Regions from separate parts of the Arthrobacter phoenicis genome, predicted to be linked through region 2. Evidence: predicted binding sites of a transcription regulator. Region 2 holds the regulator's gene; the other holds the start of a gene.
What was found. The regulator LexA, encoded in region 2, represses DNA repair genes until DNA is damaged. The targets are predictions, from matches to a motif close to TCGAACANNTGTTCGA.
Positions count from the first base shown of each region.

Region 1 (3,410 bases), 360 kb from region 2:
CAGTTCCAGGACGGTGCGCATCATGACCACGGAGAACCGGTCGCGGATCATCACCGGGTCCGCGCGGGCCAGATCCAGGATCGAGTGGATGCCCAGGGCGTTGAGCCGCTTGGTCAGCCGGGTGGCGACGCCCCAGATTTCGATCACCGACAGGCTTCGCATCAGGCGCTCGCGGGCGGCGGCGGGCACGGACTCCCAGTGGCAGACGCCGTCGAAGGCAGGATTGTTCTTGGCCCACTTGTTGGCCAGCTTCGCCAGCGTCTTGGTGGGGGCGATGCCGACGCAGACGGGCACGCCGACGTTGCGCCGCACCGCCGCCTTCATCTGTCCGCCCAGCTCCAGCAGGTCCGCGGGCGTGCCCTTGACCCCCAGGAACGCCTCGTCGATGCTGTACACCTCCAGCCAGGCGGAGAAGCGGCCCAGCAGCTCCATCACGCGGGCGCTGATGTCGCCGTAGAGTTCGTAATTGCTGGACAGCGCCACCAGTCCCCACTCCCTGGCCCGTGGGGCGAGCTTGAACCACGGCTCGCCGAGGGCAATCCCCAGCTGCTTCGCCTCGGGTGACCGTGTGACGGCGCAGCCATCGTTGTTGGACAGCACGACGACGGGACGGCCCTCCAGGGCGGGGTTGAATGCCCGCTCGGCGGACGCGTAGAAGCAGTTGACGTCCACGTGGGCGATCTGGGGCAGCTGCCGCATCGGAGCGGGCCTGGCCATGACGGCCGCCTAGACCACGTGGAGGCAGCGCGTGGCGACGCCCCAGACCACGAGTTCGGACAGGGACGGAACCCTGATGTCCGGGTAGGCCGGGTTCTCGGCCTGCAGCACCACGCCGTTGCGGGTGATCCTCAGCCGCTTGATGGTCAGCTCGCCGTCCAGGACCGCGACGACGACGGATCCGTCCACGGGTGTCAGCGCCCGGTTGACGATCAGTTCGTCCCCGTCACTGATCCCGGCGCCCTCCATGGAGTCCCCGGAGACCCGGACCACGTAGGTGCTGGTGATGTCCTTGATCAGGTGCTCGTTCAGGTCGATGCGGCCGTCGAAGTAGTCCTGCGCGGGCGAGGGATAGCCGGCCGCCACCGGGACCGGCGAGATCAGCACCGAGAGGAGGGAAGTGCCCGCGTCTATCACGCGGGGTCCGATAATTGCGCCCACAACACACCTTAGTTCGAATATATGTTCGAATCTAAGTGTAAGCCCGGGGGCGGACATTGGCCCGGGGGAAACCCTTCGGTAGTAGGCTTCGGGGGTTGGCCGCGCCGGGCGGCCCACTGTTTGGGGGTAGTGGTGGCACGAGGACGTTGGCTGGCGGTTGTGGCTGTGGGAGCTGCCCTGTGCGGCGGGGCAGGGCAGGCCGTTGCGGCGCAGGATGCCGCGGCGCCGGCTGCCTTGGCGCCGGCGGAGGTGGTATCGACGGGCGGGACGCCGGTCGACGTCATCGTTGGCCCGGACGGAACCGCGTACATCGGCGGCTACAACGGCGGCTACAACGGCTTCGGCGGGGTCCTGGTGATTCCGCCGGGCGAGCCGGGCCCTACGCGCCGGATCACGACCGGCCCCAACGTGGCCGGACTGGCCCTGGCGCCGGACGGAACGCTCTACGTGGCCCAGCAGCAGGGTGGCTCCGTCGGCGGGGCCGAGATCGGCGTCGTGCCTCCCGGTGCCGCGGCCGTCGCCCGGACCATCCCGGTGTGGAGGGGCAACCACTTCATCGCCGTCGGACCCGACGGAAAAGTGTACGTGCCGAACCCGGATAACAAGACGGTGCTTGTCCTGGCCCCCGGCGGCACGGCGGTGGACCATGTCATCGGCGTCGGGGTGGGGCCCGTGGAAGTCGCTGTCGGCGCGGACGGCACCGCCTACGTGGTCAACCAGATCGAGGGCACGGTCTCGATCGTTCCCGCCGGCCAGGCCGCGGCATCCCACACGATTCCCACCGGGGCAGTGGCCGGTACGACGGAGAATCCCCACGGCATCGCCGTCGCCCCGGACGGCACGGTCTACGTCACGAACATCAGCACGAACAAGGTGGCGGTCATCGGGACGGGGGCGGACCGGGTGGGCTACACCATCTATGTCCCGGGCGGCCCCAGCGAGGCGGCCCTCGGACCCGACGGGACGCTTTACGTCTCGAGTGTGCTCGCAGAAGGAATATCCGTGATCAAGCCCGGTTCGCGGACCGTCGACTCGACCATCCCGACCGAGGGACGCCCCGGGCACCTCGCGGTGGCCCCGGACGGCAGCATCATCGCGGCGACGCCGGGCACCGGCGTGGGCAACGGGTCGGTCTCCCGCTACGCGCCGCCGGCGCCGGTACCGGCCTCCGCTCCTGCGGGCCCGGCCGGTGCCGGGGTAGGGAACGGCACAGGAGTCGGGAACGACGCCGGGCCCTCACCGTGGAGTTCGCCCGGCGCCGTAGCGGGTGCAGGCGGCGCGGCGGTGATCGTCGTCGCCGCCCTGGTGCTGTTGCTGGGCCGACGCCGTTCTCTCAGAGCCGACGGACGCGTCGGCGACGTCACCGCCGAACAGGCGTAGCGCTAGGCCGTCTCGATCCAGTAGCGGCGCTTGCCGTTCCGGGTGTCCTCGTAGGCGCCGCCGTTCCTTTCGATCGTGGCGCGGGAGCCAGCGTTCTCCTCGTCGCAGGTCAAGAGTGCCCGCTCGATTCCCAGGCCGCGGGCGATCGGCAGCGCCTCCGCCAGGGCGCCCGCGGCATGACCGCGCCGCCGCGCCGACGGACGAACGCTGTAGCCGATGTGCCCCACCTCGTTGAGGAGGAACTCGTTCAGGTGGTGGCGGACCGCGAGTGAACCGACGAAGTCGCCGCCCTCCACAATCCAGAGATACGTGCAGGGCACATAGCCGGGCTTCCGCGGAGTCTCCGGTCGCGCGTCCCGGCGCAGAGCCTCAACAAAAGCGGCGAACGCGGCGGAACCCGCCAGGTCCGCGTCCGGCCGATGCTCTATCCCGCCGCCATCCTGGTGCGCGCCGTCGAACTCCGCAAAGGCCTCCAGCCAGGAGGCGTGATAGATGGTGTCGGGTGCGGTAAGCCTGGCCATGCCCCGATCCTAGCCGGGCCGGGGTCGAACGCTGTGAACCCGTGCGGCTACTCGAACCGGGACGGGTCGCCCATGCCGCGTCGGACCACCTCGGCGGCACCGCCGGAGAAGTCGATCACGGTGGTCGGTTCCGCGCCGCACTCGCCGGAGTCGATGACGGCATCGACCACGTGGTCCAGCCGCTCCTTGATCTCCCAGCCCTGCGTCAGCGGCTCCTCCTCGTCCGGCAGCAGTAGGGTGCTGGAGAGCAGCGGTTCGCCCAGTTCCGCCAGGATCGCCTGGACCACGGTGTGGTCCGGGATGCGCACCCCCACGGTCTTCTTCTTCGGGTGCAGCAGCCGCTTGGGGACC
Region 1 covers NZ_JBDFMK010000001.1:6,777-10,186, reverse strand. Annotated here, with positions in the region: gene ABC337_RS00045 (Y-family DNA polymerase) at 1-717, opposite strand, end outside; gene ABC337_RS00040 (LexA family protein) at 727-1,158, opposite strand; gene ABC337_RS00035 (Vgb family protein) at 1,318-2,538, shown strand; gene ABC337_RS00030 (GNAT family N-acetyltransferase) at 2,541-3,059, opposite strand; gene ABC337_RS00025 (L-threonylcarbamoyladenylate synthase) at 3,107-3,410, opposite strand, start outside.
Region 1: the regulator LexA is predicted to act here: its motif matches at 1,172-1,187, upstream of ABC337_RS00040 (LexA family protein).

Region 2 (3,410 bases):
ACTCCCGGTCCGGATAGCGGTTGAGCCCGGCAGCCGCCTCGGTGACGGCCTCCGCGATCGCTGCCCGCACGTCGGCGGGGACACCATGGGTGTTCTCGTTGACGTTCAGGAGAATCGGAACGTCCAGCTGGGGAGCACCGTAGGGGCGCAGGCCCCGCAGATTGGTCCGGAGGGGAAGTCGGTTGAGTCGCTCAAGCTGGTCAGTCACGTCCCCAGTTTAAGTGAGAGGACTGTCTGGCCCGAAACCGTGACCAACGATGGCCCATCCCGCGGCCGGCGAATGGCCATCGCGAGGTCGGCGGACGCTCCGTCCCGGGGGATTCAGCTCAGGGGGTCGGAACGAAGAGCTGCTGGCCGGGCAGGACCGGTGCGGCGTCGAGGTTGTTCAGCTGCACGATCTCGGCGACCACGTCCCGCGGATCCCGTTTCGGGTCGACGGTGCCGGCGATGGTCCACAGGGACTCCCCAGGCTGCACGGTCACGGTGACCGTCGGGGTGGTCGCCAGCGATGCCGGGGAGTCGGCGGCCTTCGCCGGGGCGGTCAGGAAGCCGGCCAGGGACAGCAGCAGGGCCGCGAGCAGGATCAGGGGCAGTCCGAAGAAGACGAAGCGTCCCCGCCGGGTCAGCCGCAAGGGAGCCTGGGCCGAAGAGTGGGCCCGGCGTACAGCTGACGCGCTCCCGGCGGTCGCGTAAGCGTCGGCCGGGGCAGCGAACGGAGCCACCGCCCCGGAGAAGGCCGTGGCAGTATCCGGCACGAGATACAGTGCCGGCCTTCCGGCGTCGGAAAACTGCGAACCGGCGAAAGCGCTTCTTGCTGACATGAACTGAGCCCTCCTGGACTTGTCGTTGCCGCCCGGCGTACTCCTCGTACCTGCCGCCAACCGGCTGAACCATCATTCGCTTCGAACACAAAGCCGAAACCGGCCGTGGTTCTCCACTCGCAATCTTCGAACACATCTTCGAATCTTGCTGTTCTCTTTTTAGCACCTATGAACGAACTCTGTCGAGACTCGCTAGAACAAATGTTTGAAAAACACCGACGGCTGACCTATTTTTGAAGCACGGAACCGGTCCCTCGAGGGACCCGCACTCCGCACCTGCAGTCTGAAACCTGTCGAACACCCGCCAGCGGTGATCAAGAGCAGTCAAACGGCAGGCACTGACATTTTTAGGATTCGCAGCAATCGGGCCGCTTCACTCGGTCCGCTGGCCACGGATCCGCACCACGAACGGAAGGCACGGCGACCATGGCAGCACAAGCCACCGGCGGGAGGGCAACCCGGCGCGGCGCCCAGCCTGCCCGGGCGCCCAAGAGCCTCACCGTCCGTCAGAAGAAGATCCTCGAAACCATCCAGCGGTCCGTGACGGACAACGGCTATCCGCCGTCAATGCGCGAGATCGGGGACACGGTGGGGCTGGCCAGCCTCTCCAGTGTGACCCACCAGCTCTCCCAGCTGGAGAAGCTGGGCTACCTGCGCCGGGACCCCAAGCGTCCCCGCGCCATGGAAGTCCTGATGCCGCTGACCCTGGACGAGGGGTCCACCCCGATTTCCGGCGTCGAACAGCCCCGCGGGCTGAAGGCCGTCGGCGGACTCGCGGTGTCGGAACTGGCCAGCGCCACGGACACGGCGATGGTCCCGTTTGTGGGCCGGATCGCCGCCGGTGGCCCGATCCTGGCCGACCAGGTGGTGGAGGACGTCCTCCCCCTGCCGCGCCAGCTCGTGGGCCACGGTGAGCTGTTCATGCTCAAGGTCGCGGGCGATTCCATGATCGACGCCGCGATCTGCGACGGGGACTGGGTGGTGGTTCGCCGGCAGAACGACGCCGTCAATGGCGACATCGTGGCCGCCCTCCTCGATGACGAAGCCACAGTCAAGACGTTCCGGCAGCGCGACGGCCACACCTGGCTGCTGCCGCAGAACACCCAGTACGAACCGATCCTGGGCGACCACGCCGTCATCATGGGCAAGGTCGTCTCGGTCCTCCGCTCCCTGTAGCGCGGGCAACGCCGCCGGCCAGGGACCGGCTGAACGCGCTGAACGCCCGGACCTGAGGCCCCACGCCCCGGCCGAACGCCGAGGCGTGAGCGCCGCCAACCCCCGCCAAAACGTCCCTGCCCCGGGGGCCTACGACCCCTGCGCGGCCTCTTTCGCGAGCCGCTCCAGCGACGCCACGGCCACCGCCGGGTCCGTGGTGGCCCAGAACGGCGGCAGCGCGGCCCGGAGGAAGCCGCCGTAACGCTCGGTGGACAGCCGTGAGTCCAGCACCGCCACCACGCCGCGGTCCGACGTCGAACGGATCAGCCGGCCCGCGCCCTGCGCCAGCCGGATCGCCGCGTGCGTGGCCGAGACGCTCATGAAGCCATTGCCCCCGGCCTGCGCCACGGCCCGGGAGCGGGCCGTCATCAGCGGATCGTCCGGCCGCGGGAACGGGATCCGGTCGATCACCACCAGCCGGCAGGAGTTGCCGGGCACGTCAACGCCCTGCCACAGGGACATGGTGCCGAAGAGGCAGGTGTCCGGTTCGTCCGCGAACTGCTTGACCAGCGCGGTCATGGTGGATTCGCCCTGGCAGAGGATGCTCAGGCCCAGCCGCGGCCGGAGCGCGTCGGCGGCCTCCTCCGCGGCGCGCCGGGAGGAGAAGAGGCAGAGCGCGCCGCCGCCGGAGGCGCGGATCAGCTTCTCGAGCTCGTCCAGGGCCTCGGGCGCGGTCCCCCGGCCCGGTTTGGGCAGGTGCTTGGCGACGTAGAGGATGCCCTGTTTGGGGTATTCGAACGGCGACCCGACGTCGACGCCGGTCCAGCTCGGGGCGCCGGGGCCCACCAGGCCCAGGCCCCCCGCGGCCGGTTCGAAGGCCGAGCCGATGGCGAGGGTGGCCGAGGTCAGCACCACGGTGTGGTCCGCGAACAGGCCCTCCCGCAGCCGCCCGGCCACGCTGAGCGGGGCGATGTTGATCAGCACGGGCGCCGAATCATCCGGCTGCGAGTAGCCCTGCTGCGGGTCGAAGGTGCTCTGCCGCGAGAACCACACCACCTCGCGGTTCTCGCGGGCCGCGAGCAGGCGTTCGCAGAGCTCCAGGATCACCATCAGCCGGGAGCGCGCCAGCTGCCGGCCGCCGTCGGCCGTGGTGGAGCCGTCTCCCTTGGAGTCGGAGAGCGCCGCACGGCAGGCGTCCCGGAGCTGGTCCACGCAGTCGAGCTGTTCGCTGTTCAGGCCATTGGGCATCAGTCCGCCGGGCACCCCCGCAACGGCGAGCTCAAGGTTCGCGGCGGCGTTGTTCAGCGCGTCCACGGTGATGCCGGTGTGCTTGCGGGCGCCCGAGGCGGCGGCGTGGACCATGGCCACGGAGAGCTGGCCGGAGACGGCCCCGGTGACCCGGTCCTGGAGTTCGTGCGCCTCGTCCACGACGAC
Region 2 covers NZ_JBDFMK010000001.1:371,011-374,420, forward strand. Annotated here, with positions in the region: gene ABC337_RS01690 (histidinol-phosphate transaminase) at 1-208, opposite strand, end outside; gene ABC337_RS01695 (LysM peptidoglycan-binding domain-containing protein) at 327-632, opposite strand; gene lexA (transcriptional repressor LexA) at 1,248-1,997, shown strand; gene ABC337_RS01705 (ATP-dependent DNA helicase) at 2,127-3,410, opposite strand, start outside.